DNA from 3 places in the Pseudoalteromonas sp. Angola-7 genome. Region 2 is predicted to be linked to each of the others. Evidence: predicted binding sites of a transcription regulator. Region 2 holds the regulator's gene; each other region holds the start of a gene.

Region 1 (4,274 bases), on a different contig from region 2:
AGTATTTTCAAATTGCGGATAAGTATGAGCGCCGTAAGCACGATTTACCCGAGCTTGAACGTGCACATAAACTAGAAGACAGCCGCTATTATACGCAAAATGAGTTTGGGCCTGCTAATGGCTTTATAAACTACAAGGCAACAGTAACCACCGATGAGTCACAATTTGCTATTACACCCGGTTATTTAAAAAGTGAAAGTGTAAAAGACGGAAGACGTACTTTTGTTTATAAAATGGATGCCCCTATTTTAAACTTTTATTCTGTGCTTTCGGCAGAGCTTGAAAGTAAAAAGGTTGAGCACAACGGTGTAAATATTGAGGTGTACTACCACAAAGATCATGCATGGAATGTTGACCGTATGATTGAGTCGGTACAAGACTCAATAGATTACTACACGCAAGCCTTTGGGCCATATCAGCATAAGCAGTTACGTATTATTGAGTTTCCTAAGTATCGCTCATTTGCGCAAAGTTTTGCCAATACGGTACCTTACTCAGAAAGTATTGGCTTTATTACAGACTTAAGAGATGAGAGTAAAGTTGACCTACCTTACTATGTAACCGCACATGAAGTTGCACACCAATGGTGGGGGCATCAAGTATCTGGGGCTAATGTAGAGGGCAGTGCCGTTATTTCTGAATCGCTCTCCCAATACAGTGCGCTTATGGTGCTAAAAAAACGCTTTGGCGCCGAGAAGCTACGTAAATTTTTAAAGTACGAGTTAGATAGATACTTAATGGGCCGCACAGGCGAAGCTTTTGAAGAAATGCCGCTGTATAAAACGCAGTCTCAACAATATCTTCATTACAATAAAGGCTCAGTTGCGATGATGGCGATTTATGACCGATTAGGGGAAGAGCGCTTAAATGCAGCACTTAAAGCGTTTTTGAATGAGTTTAAATACCAATCAACCCCATACCCAACTACGCTTGATTTACTTAGCTATTTAAAACAAGACGCAACGCAAGCGGAGCAACGTTTTATTGATGATCAGTTTAAATATATAACGCTTTATGAGCTTGAAATGAAAGCAGTGTCGGTTACAGATGATGTTGATAGCGAAGGTTTTTACACCGTAACATTGAGCGTTGAAGCAACTAAGCAGCATGCCGATGGACAAGGTGAAGAAACCGAGCAACCACTCGATGAGCTAATTGATATTGCATTATTTAGCGATGATCCTGAAAACCTTCTCGCTGAAGACTTTGTGATTTACTCGCAAAAGCATCAAATAGTCTCTGGTACTAATACTATTGAGCTAAAAGTAAAAGAAAAGCCAGTGTACGCGGGGGTAGACCCGTACATTAAGCTTGTAGATAAAGACAGTAAAAACAACCTAGCTAAGTTTTAACGATTAGCTTAAAGGCCGCATTTAATGCGGCCTTTTTTGTTTTAGCGAATTACTAATATCAATGCGCAATAAAGCTTAATAAAGCGAATTAGCATATTGGTAATAAGAGGTAATAGCAGCGAGGAGCTCGGCGGTTAACTGAAGTGGGTTTTATAGTAAGGTGCTTTAGTCGCTAAAATTAAAAGGCGCTGTGAGTATTTAGGTGCCCTAAACGAGAAAAGGGCCAAAAGGCCCTTAGTGTTGCAGCAAGTAACACATTTTGTTTTAAAGCGTAAAGTCTACAGCGTAGCCTACGTAAACTTTAACATCTGACTCATCCATGTCGGTGTCAGATACGCCAAAAGTAAAACCATCTTTTGATACAGAGATACCGTAATCAATAATATTATCATCGCCTATAAAGTCGCCAGAGTAGTGACCTAAGTGTAGCGCAACCTCAGTACCATTGCTGCCAACAGCAAAGCTGTAATCGGCATTTAGGTATAATGAATCGCCAAAGTCGGTGCCATCGCCATCTGCCGCTGAAGTGGCAAGGATTGCAGCGCCAAAGGTGAAACCTTCTGCGCTGATGCTACCGTAAATTTCAGAGAAATCAGCATCTGCCTCAGAAGCTGCATCTGGGTAAGCGTAATAAATGTAACCTACATCGTAGCTAAATGTGTCGTTAATATCGCCACCAAAACCCGCGTAAACATCAAGCTCGTAAGTCATTTCATCGGCCCATGAAGCATTTGATGCCCAAGTACCTACATAAAAGCCTGACTCGTCAGCGTAATCAATACCGCCAGAAATAGCAGCATCGCCCCCAGTTTGCTCTTGACCACGCCATAAGTAGTTAGACGTAGCCGCTGCGTTTGCTGTTACTTCTGCATGTACGGCTGTTGATGTTAAAGATGTAGCACCTAATAAAGCTATTGCGCTAATTGCGATGGTTTTTTTTAGTTTTAGCATGTCCATTTCCCGTTATATGATTTTTATCGCCTAGGCTTTTATTCTCTTATTGGCAACCCTTTGACTGGCGGTGTTTTATTGTTTAACTGGGAATGCAATTGCACTGTATGTGCCAGCTTAAAATAATTTCTATAAAACTGTTTTTTTACTTTTATAAAACAATATGTTGAGAAGTTTTAGAAGAGGGAATGATTGAGGAGGTTAATTAAAAAACGCACACTGCTGGTGCATAAATTAACCTAACTGCACCAGAAAAATACAGTTAGGTTAGGTAAATTTAGCCAAATATAGTGCGCATAAGACTAATTGTTTCGTTTACTCCGCGGCCTTTTTGTACTTCGCTAATAATAGAGTCGCGTTTGCTACGAATATGCTCGGGAATGTCATCGGCTGCAAGTGCACGGTCTACAAGTATTTCGGCTGACTCTTTACCTCTACGCTGTGGTTTTCCTGCACTTGTTGTGCTGCGTTTAGGTTTATTTAATAGCTTAATATAATTTGAGTTGTCGGCCGTACTGGCATCTGCATAGTAAAAAAAGCATGGTAATAATGCTTTTATACTAACTAGTTGCTCTTCTAGTTCATTGCTGCCATTAGCCATTTTAAACCACGACATAGCATGAATGCTTTGTACTATATCTTGCCAGTAGCGCTCAAAGTCGCGATTGTTTAATTTTGTAATACCTAAAGCTGCGCATAATGCATCAAGACGGCTATTACTAATTGGCGTAAATACATCTGGGCGGCGCATTGCTAATAAACGTGTAGCAGGGGCAAGGGTTGGTTTTTCATCGCTACCGTTAAAGGCAAGTAAATAAGCAACAACAAACTGTTGGTAATCAGCTTCGCTCACATCACCTTCAAGCGGGATGTTAGCAAGTGCATCGTCAAACGCGCCAGGCAAGTCGGCTAGCATTTGATGAAAACCCTTTGCACTTTTTGTTGATGCGAACCATTCAACATCAAAGTTATAGGTGCTTGGGTCGAGCGTGGCAGTGTGTTTACCACTAAATGCCAGTAAATCCTCTGGGATCATATCTTTTAGTGCTTGCTCACGAATGCTGTGCAAATACGTGGTAAGGCGAAGCTGTTCGTCCAGTGCAATAAGTTTTTTATGTTGCTCTACAAACATACTAATAACAGGCCAAGGTGCTACACGTAGTGTTTTAAGCTGTAAAAAGCTAATTGCTGAGGTTAGCTGGTCGTGCAGCTTTTTTAAAACTGGCAGTTGTTGTGGCTCTAGTAAATCGTAATTTATACGGTCTTTACTTGCACTTAGCAGCTCATAACACCAGCCTAAGAAATCCTCTGGGTGGTTTTCTACTTTCACGGCCATTAGGTTTAGGCTTAGTTCTGAAGCTTGCTTCAAGATGTTTTGGTAAATTTGACTTTCTTGTTCGCCTAGCGCCATTTTTGACGGTGAAATTAGCAGTTTTTTCATGCCTTGTAGAGTCTCCGAGTAGATACATTTTTTAGCTGCTTTATTTTAGCGCAAATACGCCAATAGCAACAGGGCCGTGCATCATACCTAACAATTCAAGGGATGCAATGTTGTAGGGTTTAATACTTGGTTAGATTTAAACTTGATGAGCTTTACTTTTAGTCACCAATTTCGCAACGTTTACTTTTAAGCATAAATTCATTTCAAATTAAATAAATTACAATAAAGTGGTTTTTTGTCACAACGACAATGATTTTAAAGCTAACACTCGCTATGATAAGAACATTATTTGCACGTTTGAAAGGATGATCATGAAGACCTTACTCAAAATTGTTGGTGTAATACTCTTACTTTGTATTGCGTTAATTATTGCCGCTCCGTTTTTAATCCCAACCGATACTATTTTTAATAAAGTATCTGAGCAGGTTGAAAAAACAACAGGGCGCACACTTACTATTAAAGGTGATAAAACGCTTAGTGTATTTCCTGCATTAAAGTTAGAGCTTAACGATGTGCACTTTGCAAACATG
Region 2 (4,274 bases):
CCTTCACAGACTACTTTAACTTCTTTACCTTTACTGCTTTCAAGTAGCATTAAAGCTAATACGCTGTCGCCTGCGGCTTCTTTATCATCTTGGTGTAAGGTGATTTTAGCATCAAACTGCACAGCTAATTGCGCAAGGACCGTTGCCGCTCTGGCGTGTAAGCCTAATTTATTTTTTATTAAAAATGTGTCTTCACAGCGCATAAATTACTATACCTAAACTGAACAGGTTATTATTTTAAGGTTACTTTTCTTGCTCACGATGACGAATTTTGACATTCGGATGCGTCATAGCAAAGCTCTCACCAATGGCTTGCGCTAAATAAACCGAGCGGTGTTGACCACCAGTGCAGCCTATTGCAATAGTGAGGTAACTACGGTTATTACGCTCTAAGTGTGGCAACCAAGTTTGTACAAAGGTTTGAATTTGCCAAGTGAATTTTTGCACTATGCTGTGATTTGCCAAAAAATCTTTTACTGGTTGATCAAGGCCCGTAAGCGGTTTAAGTTCAGGCTCCCAGTGGGGGTTTGGCAAAAAGCGAGCATCAAAAACATAATCAGCTTCTTTAGGTATGCCGTGTTTAAAGCCAAACGATTCAAACGTTACAATAAGTTGCTTATCTTTTTTACCCAGTATTTTTTCGCGAATTGACTCTGCTAATTGGTGCACACTTAAATCGGTAGTATCAAGCATAAAGTCAGCGCGCGTTACGAGTACATCAAGCAGCTCTTTTTCTTTTTTTATTGCTAAATCAAGCGGCAGCGAATCGATGGATAAAGGGTGTAATCTGCGTGTTTCTGAAAAACGTTTGATCAGTGTTTGATCATCACTATCTAAATAAAACAGTGTGGGTTTAGCAAAGTCAGGAAGGTACTCGAGAATATCGTTAAATTCGTCTTGTTCTTTGGGGATATTACGAACATCTATACTAACGGCTATTTTGTCATAGTTATCTGAAACACTTCGCACTAAAGAGGGCAGTAAGTTGACCGGAATATTATCTACGCAATAATAGCCTAAATCTTCAACCACGCGTAAAGCAACCGACTTACCTGAACCAGAACGGCCGCTTATGATAATTAACTCCATTTATAGCCCTTAGTATTTACTACGATTGATCAACAATTACTTGATACAGCTCTGCATCGGTTTTAGCACTACGCAGCTGTTTACAAAATTCTTTGTTGCTCAGTTTATCAGCTATGGTTGCCAGAGTCTTTAGGTGCTGTTGGTTATCGCCATCTGGTACGATGAGTGCAACAAAAATATCAACAGGGCAGTTATCAATAGCATCAAAGTTAACAGGGGTGTCGCTAACAAGTACTAAAGCCAGCGGCTCTTCTACGCCACCCATTCTGCCATGAGGAATGGCGATACCTCGGCCAATACCAGTACTGCCTAGCTTTTCTCTGCTTGCCAGCGCATTAAGAATATCTTGTTGTGGTAAGTAGGGGAGCTTTTCATGAGCTAGCTCACTGATAAACTCTAAAATTCTTTTTTTACTACTAAAAAGGACCGCAGCTTTGCTGCAGTCCTGGCATACTAATGTACTTAATTTCATAATATTAGTGTCTAGCAAGCTTCTCTTTATGTTTTATGACTTGACGATCGAGCTTGTCAATCAACGAGTCTATAGCGGCATACATATCTTGGTGCTCTGTTGAGGCAAATAAATCTGCGCCACTTACATGAATAGTCGCTTCTGCTTTTTGGTTGAGTTTTTCTACATCGAGAATGACATGCACATTGCTAATATGATCTGAGTGCCTTTCTAGCTTTGCAAATTTATTATTTACATAGTCTCTAAGTGAATCAGTTACTTCTACGTGACGACCAGTTAGGTTTAGTTGCATAAGCATTTCCTCTTTGTTTTTTACGTCTTATATCAAACTCTTTCTCTGATTTGACGGTGGAATAGCTAGCGATTCACGGTATTTTGCTATTGTGCGTCTAGCTACTTTAATTCCTTGCTCTGCCAATATATCCGCAATTTTACTATCACTCAATGGTTTAGCTGAGTTTTCCGCGGCAATTAGCTTTTTAATTAGGGCACGTATTGCGGTTGATGAACACTCTCCGCCGTTTTCAGTGCTTACGTGGCTTGAGAAAAAATACTTAAGCTCAAAAATACCACGTGGCGTATGCATATATTTTTGCGTGGTAACACGCGAAATTGTCGATTCATGCATTTCTACCATTTCAGCAACATCGTTTAAAACCATTGGCTTCATGGCTTCGGGGCCATGTTCAAAAAATGCCTGTTGCTGTTTTACAATACAGTTTGTTACTTTGAGCAGCGTGTCGTTTCTGCTTTCAAGGCTTTTTATAAACCATTTAGCTTCTTGTAAGTGAGAGCGAATAAATTGGCTATCACCACTTGATTTTACGGTACGTGACATAGCCGCGTACTGACTATTTACGCGTATTTTTGGCATGCTATCTGGGTTTAGCTCTACCACCCAGCGGCCTTTTATTTTTTTAACCGACACATCCGGTATTACATACTCCGACTCTTCCCTTACTATTGTATCTGCAGGTTTTGGGTTGAGGGTATGTATTAGGGTCATGACCTCTTTAAGCTCGTCTTCTTTAAGCTTAGTCTTTTTCATTAATGTACGATAGTCGCGTGCCGCTAATAGATCAATGTGATCGGTTAAGATCATTTTAGTTTGTTCTATAAAAGGGGTGTCTTTATCAAACTGGTTTAGCTGAATACACAAGCACTCTTGTAAACTGCGCGCGGCTATACCTACAGGGTCAAATAACTGAATACGCTTTAAAACGGCTTCTATTTCATCAAGTTCAACTTCAACTTCGTCATCGTTTTCTTGGTTAAAGCTCTCTAAAATCTCTTCGCAACTTAGCGTTAAAATACCCGAGTCATCTACAGCTTCTACAATGGCAATAGCAATGGCTTCGTCAGTGGGGCTAAAGGGAGTAAGCTGAAGCTGCCACATTAGATACTCATGTAGCGTTTCAGTAGAGGCACCTTGATAAATAGACTCATCTTCCGGCATTGGGCCTGAGGATGCAGCAGGGGCTGCGCTCATGTACTCATCCCAAGTTACATCCATTGCCATATCATCGCTAACGGTGTCTTTATTTAAAGCTTCGCCACTGTCTTGCTCGTACTCGCTGGTTGTATCGTCAGCCGATGCGCTTACGGTTACATCATCCGTATCTGCTTTTTGTTCATTTTTTCCAGCCGACTCTTCCGTGTAATCTTGCTCTTCTACTTCTAATAGCGGGTTGCTATCAAGTGCTTCTTGTATTTCTTGCTGGAGATCCAATGTACTGAGCTGCAGCAAGCGAATCGCTTGTTGCAATTGTGGAGTCATTGTAAGTTGCTGGCCCATGCGCAGCTGTAATGATTGCCTCATGTATCTCTAACAATCCTTTTGTGTTGTTATAATTAATATTAGCAGATGCTTGTAGGTGTGGCTTAAATGTTACAGCCTAAATTGCTCGCCTAAATAAACATCGCGTACAGTTTTGTCATTTAATACGTGTTCTGGGGTGCCAGATGCAATTAGCTCCCCATGAGAAACAATGTAGGCTTTTTCACAAACATCAAGGGTTTCTCTTACATTGTGATCGGTAATTAATACGCCAATGCCACGGTTTTTAAGATGTTCTATTATTTTCTTTATATCTAACACTGAAATCGGATCAACACCAGCAAAAGGCTCATCCAATAAAATAAATTTAGGGTTTGCTGCCAGTGCTCTGGCAATTTCTACACGGCGGCGTTCACCACCAGAAAGCGCCATACCTTGGCTATCGCGAATATGCTGGATACTAAATTCATCAAGTAAGTTGTTAAGCGTTTCTTCACGTGCGGCTTTATTGAGCTCTTTACGCGTTTCTAAAATAGCCATTAAGTTTTGATAAACTGTCAGCTTTCTAAATATTGATGACTCTTGCGGCAAATAGCCAATGCCTAAGCGTGCGCGGCTGTGCATAGGCAATAACGTAATGTCGTTATCATCAATAGAAATTTTACCTTTGTCGCTAGGTACTAACCCTACAATCATGTAAAAGGTGGTGGTTTTACCTGCGCCATTAGGGCCCAATAAGCCAACAATGCTGCCGGCTTCTACCTCAAGGCCTACATTTTTTACAACTTGGCGGCCTTTATAGCTTTTTGCTAATAGTTCTGCTTTTAAGGTGCTCATGGTTGACCTTCGTTACCTGTTTTTTCTTTAATTTTTGCTTCAACAGGCACTAAAATTGTGTGGACACGATCCGTAGAGTTTTCGTCTTTTTCTGCGCTA
Region 3 (4,274 bases), on a different contig from region 2:
GTGCTTGTGCTGTTGTTACTCGCAAATCATGTGCATAAATTAATAGGCGACAGTGGCGCAAGTATTATAAGTAGAATCATGGGGTTAATTTTAAGCTCTGTGGCAGTTACAAATATACTCAACGGTATCGCGCATTATTTTGGTTTACAAATATACAGCTAACATTGATGCTAATCAGGCTTTTGTGTAAAATACAGCGCCTTTTTATGGGCGCATTTACTTATAATCCCCGAGGCTTTTACATTGCAAAAACGCACATTAGATAATCCAACGTTAAACAGACGTTTTTCTGTTGCACCCATGCTTGATTGGACTGATCGTCATTGTCGCACTTTTCATCGTAAGATGAGTAAGCACGCTGTTTTATACACTGAGATGATCACCACGGGGGCGATTTTATTTGGTCGCGGCGATTACCTACACTTTAATCAGCACGAGGGGCCGGTTGCTTTGCAGCTGGGGGGTTCTGATCCCGAGGCGCTAGCAAAGTGTGCAAAGCTTGCTGGTGAGCGCGGTTACGATGAGATTAACTTAAATGTAGGCTGCCCTTCAGATAGAGTACAAAACGGGCGCTTTGGTGCATGCCTAATGGCCGAGCCTGAGCTGGTTGCACAGTGTGTTGCGGCAATGAAAAGCGAAGTTAGTATTCCTGTTACGGTAAAAACACGCATCGGTATTGATGAGCAAGACTCGTATGAGTTTTTATGCGCATTAATTGAAGCCAGCCATAAAGTTGGCTGTGATGACTTTATTATTCATGCCCGTAAAGCGTGGTTAAATGGTTTAAGCCCTAAAGAAAATCGTGAAGTACCGCCTCTTGATTACCCACGCGTTTACCAACTAAAAAAAGACTACCCACAGCTCGATTTAAGCATTAATGGCGGCGTTAAAACAATTGAAGAAAGCCTAGCGCATTTAGCGCATATAGACGGCGTTATGATTGGTCGCGAAGCATATAGTAATCCATTTATGCTTAATGAGGTGGATGAAAAGATTTACGGTGAGGTGGCTAATACTCAGACTCGTCACGATGTGGTGCGCGCTATGTATGATTACATAGAAGAAGAAATGCGTTTAGGTGCTAACTTTTGGCATATAGCACGCCATATGCTGGGGATTTTTCAGGGGCAGCCAGGGGCGCGCGGATTTAGACGTCACCTTTCAGAAAATGGTCACGGTAAACAGGCTGATTTGTCGGTAATGGATAAAGCATTAAGTTTTGTGCCTGAGTAATACTTAAGCGCTGAGCAGTTATAAAAAAACCACTTTTTAAAGTGGTTTTTTTATAACTAAAATTTAGTCAAAAGATAAATAAATTAGTGATTTTCGCTTATTAACATTCAGTTTTTAGTCAGTTTAAAATAACTTATTAGCTGTCTAACTGATTGAATTTAAATGCTTATAAATAACTTTTTGTTACTTGGCATAACTCTTGGAATCTTGTTGTTGTTATCAATTAAAAACAACAGGACAAAACAATGAGTATATTTAATCGCGTAAATGATGTTATCCAATCCAATATTGCTGCCATGCTGGATAAAGCAGAAGATCCAGAAAAACTCCTCAACCTTATGCTAAGTGAAATGCAAGAAGCGCTTAACGAATGTAGAAGCACAGCCGCAGCCTTACTGTGCGAAGAAAAAACGCTTAAACGCCAAATTGCACAAAAACAAAAAGACTTAACTTTGTGGCAAACAAAAGCTGAGCTGGCAGTTGCTAAAAACCGTGACGATTTAGCCAAGTCTGCGTTAGTAGAAAAACAGCGAGTAGATGAGCAAATTGCAGCAAAAAACACTCAGCTAAATACTCTAAAGGAGTCGATAGAGAAAATCACGGCAGATTGTGAGCGTTTACAGCAAAAAATGGCGCAAGCTAAAAGCAAACAAGCACAATTAATAAAACGCCACGATATTGTTGCTGCACGTGAAAAAGTGAACATGCAATTACACAGCGACAACGTCGCAAATGCTTTGTCTCGCTTTGAAATGATAGAGCAAAAAGTGGAAGGCATAGAAGCACAGGTTGATGCTTATGAACTTACAAATACAGCGCAATCAACCGCTGAGCAAATTGAGTCTTTAGTTAAAAATGAAAAAATAGATGCAGAGCTGGCTCGTTTAAAAGCCAGTGTTAAGCAAAGTAATACCAATACAACTGCGCCAAGCGCTTAAGGAGTAGAGTATGAGTAACTTTAAAACACAGCGTAGTTGGTACAAAGATTCACTGAATAAAAAAATATCGGGCGTATGCAGTGGGTTAGCGCGTCGCCTTGATTTTCCAGTGTGGTCAACACGCTTAGTAACAATTTTATTATTTATAAGTTTTCCGTTTGCAGTAGCGCTTGGTTATTTGATTGCTCACTGCTGCCTTGAAGAGCGTGCGTATTAGGAGAGGGATATGAAAACCTTAGCAATATGTGTTGTCGTATATGTGTTACTTTTTACTGATACTGTGTCGCTAATACATTTTGATTCATGGCAGTTTCCACTGTGGATTGCAGATATGAGCTGGGTAGGACTGGAGCTGGCTGGTGTATTAGTCGCTATTATTGCAGTGGTAGCCGTAATGGCTTTAGTGACCATGGGGTTAATAGGCGCCGGGATTGTCGCGCTGGTTGGCACCATTTTGGCACTGTTATTTGGTTCAGTGATGATAGCCTGGCCATTATTATTTGTAGCTGTACTGTGCTGGTTGGTGCTCGATAACAAAAAAGTAACCTCTTAAGCCTTAATTTAACTGACTATTATTAGTTAACTATGTTAAATTTAAAGTGAAATTTTATGCTTTCACAAGGAATAAAGCGATGATGAAGCAGTGCTTTTTTATGGCCTCGGCGTTAATGATTAATGTGTTTTCGTCATCGGTTGCTGCACATGCTGGGCACAGCCACGATACAGACGAAGCTAAGCTTGAAGTAAGCCATGCACAAGTAAGGGCGTTTTTGCCTGGTAGTAAGTCGAGTGTTGGCTATTTAACAATTTCTAACCACGGTGGTGGTGTTGCTAAATTAACTAAAGCAACCATCGAAGGTTTAGGGCGTGTAGAAGTACATGAGCACAAACATGTCAATGGCATGATGAAAATGCAACAGGTTAAAGCCGTTACTATTAAGGGTCATGAAAGCCTAAGCTTTGAGCCTGGTGGTTACCATTTAATGGTATTTGATCCACAAGAGCCACTAAAAGTAGGGCAAGAACGTAAACTCACGCTATATTTTAGTGACGGTAACCGCTTGTTTACTAATGCCCAAGTGGTTTCGCTTGAAGCGCAAGCTGCGCATTCAAAGCCATCTAAAAAACAACACGCTCATCACTAGGAGGATAAATGTCGCAACATAAAGGAAAAATAGCTGGTGCCTTGGTGGTACTACTTATTATTTTTTACGCTATTGCAGTTTATTGGAGCATTGAGCCGGCACGTTTTAACGTAGTAACTAATGCAAAAGAAACCGCGCAAGCACGCAGCGAAAAAATGGTAACAGGCTATACAACCACCTCAACGCTTATTACCGTTGCTAGCACATTACTTGATAAGCAAGGTGGGTATTTATCAAACGATGTAATGCCGCCAAGTGTGATAATGGATGACATGCCTGCGTGGGAATATGGCGCGCTTGAAATGGTGCGTGATTTAGCGCTATCAATGCGTAAAGACTTTAGCCGTTCACAGTCGCAATCTACCGAACATGAAGCCCTTAAAAAAGCGCAGCCACAATTTAATATTAGCTCTGAGGCTTGGGCATGGCCAAGTGCCGAGGGAGAGTACCAAAAGGGAATAGACTATCTTCTTGTGTACCGCTCACAAATTGCTAACGAGCATGAGCGCGATAGCCAATTTTATTCACGTGCAGACAATCTACGTAGCTGGTTAAAAGAAGCCGAAAAGCGCTTAGGCAGTTTAAGTCAGCGTTTAAGTGCAAGTGTTGGCCAGGACAAAGTAAATACCGATTTAGCCGGTAATTCTTCAAACACGCAAGCGACCTACACACCACTTCAGCAGCAAGTAAGAACGTCGTGGTGGGAAATAGACGACGTGTTTTACGAGTCGCGCGGTGCAACGTGGGCGTTATTACACTTTTTACAAGCAGTTGAGTATGACTTTGCTGATGTATTAGAAAAGAAAAATGCGCGTGTAAGCTTACAGCAAATCATACGTGAGCTTGAGGCAACACAAGAAACCGTGTGGAGCCCAATTATATTAAACGGGAATGGTTTTGGCTTTGTGGCAAATCATTCTTTAGTTATGGCAAATTATATTTCAAGAGCCAATGCGGC

The links. Region 2 encodes sigma-54, which starts transcription at its own class of promoters, with help from an activator protein. Its sites were predicted from a motif close to GTTGGCACGNNNNTNGNNT; they were not measured.
Region 1: the regulator sigma-54 is predicted to act here: its motif matches at 2,402-2,420, upstream of PSH50_RS18470 (TorF family putative porin).
Region 3: the regulator sigma-54 is predicted to act here: its motif matches at 1,420-1,438, upstream of PSH50_RS20200 (PspA/IM30 family protein).

The regions. Positions count from the first base shown of each region.
Region 1 covers NZ_JAQREL010000017.1:101,600-105,873, forward strand. Annotated here, with positions in the region: gene PSH50_RS18465 (M1 family aminopeptidase) at 1-1,352, shown strand, start outside; gene PSH50_RS18470 (TorF family putative porin) at 1,617-2,303, opposite strand; gene PSH50_RS18475 (hypothetical protein) at 2,581-3,744, opposite strand; gene PSH50_RS18480 (AsmA family protein) at 4,056-4,274, shown strand, end outside.
Region 2 covers NZ_JAQREL010000003.1:420,892-425,165, reverse strand. Annotated here, with positions in the region: gene PSH50_RS06820 (HPr family phosphocarrier protein) at 1-203, opposite strand, end outside; gene rapZ (RNase adapter RapZ) at 244-1,089, opposite strand; gene PSH50_RS06810 (PTS sugar transporter subunit IIA) at 1,109-1,561, opposite strand; gene hpf (ribosome hibernation promoting factor) at 1,566-1,853, opposite strand; gene PSH50_RS06800 (RNA polymerase factor sigma-54) at 1,881-3,380, opposite strand; gene lptB (LPS export ABC transporter ATP-binding protein) at 3,450-4,175, opposite strand; gene lptA (lipopolysaccharide transport periplasmic protein LptA) at 4,172-4,274, opposite strand, start outside.
Region 3 covers NZ_JAQREL010000022.1:41,656-45,929, reverse strand. Annotated here, with positions in the region: gene PSH50_RS20210 (MarC family protein) at 1-162, shown strand, start outside; gene dusA (tRNA dihydrouridine(20/20a) synthase DusA) at 244-1,233, shown strand; gene PSH50_RS20200 (PspA/IM30 family protein) at 1,479-2,171, shown strand; gene PSH50_RS20195 (PspC domain-containing protein) at 2,182-2,388, shown strand; gene PSH50_RS20190 (hypothetical protein) at 2,398-2,724, shown strand; gene PSH50_RS20185 (copper chaperone PCu(A)C) at 2,804-3,316, shown strand; gene PSH50_RS20180 (DUF2333 family protein) at 3,325-4,274, shown strand, end outside.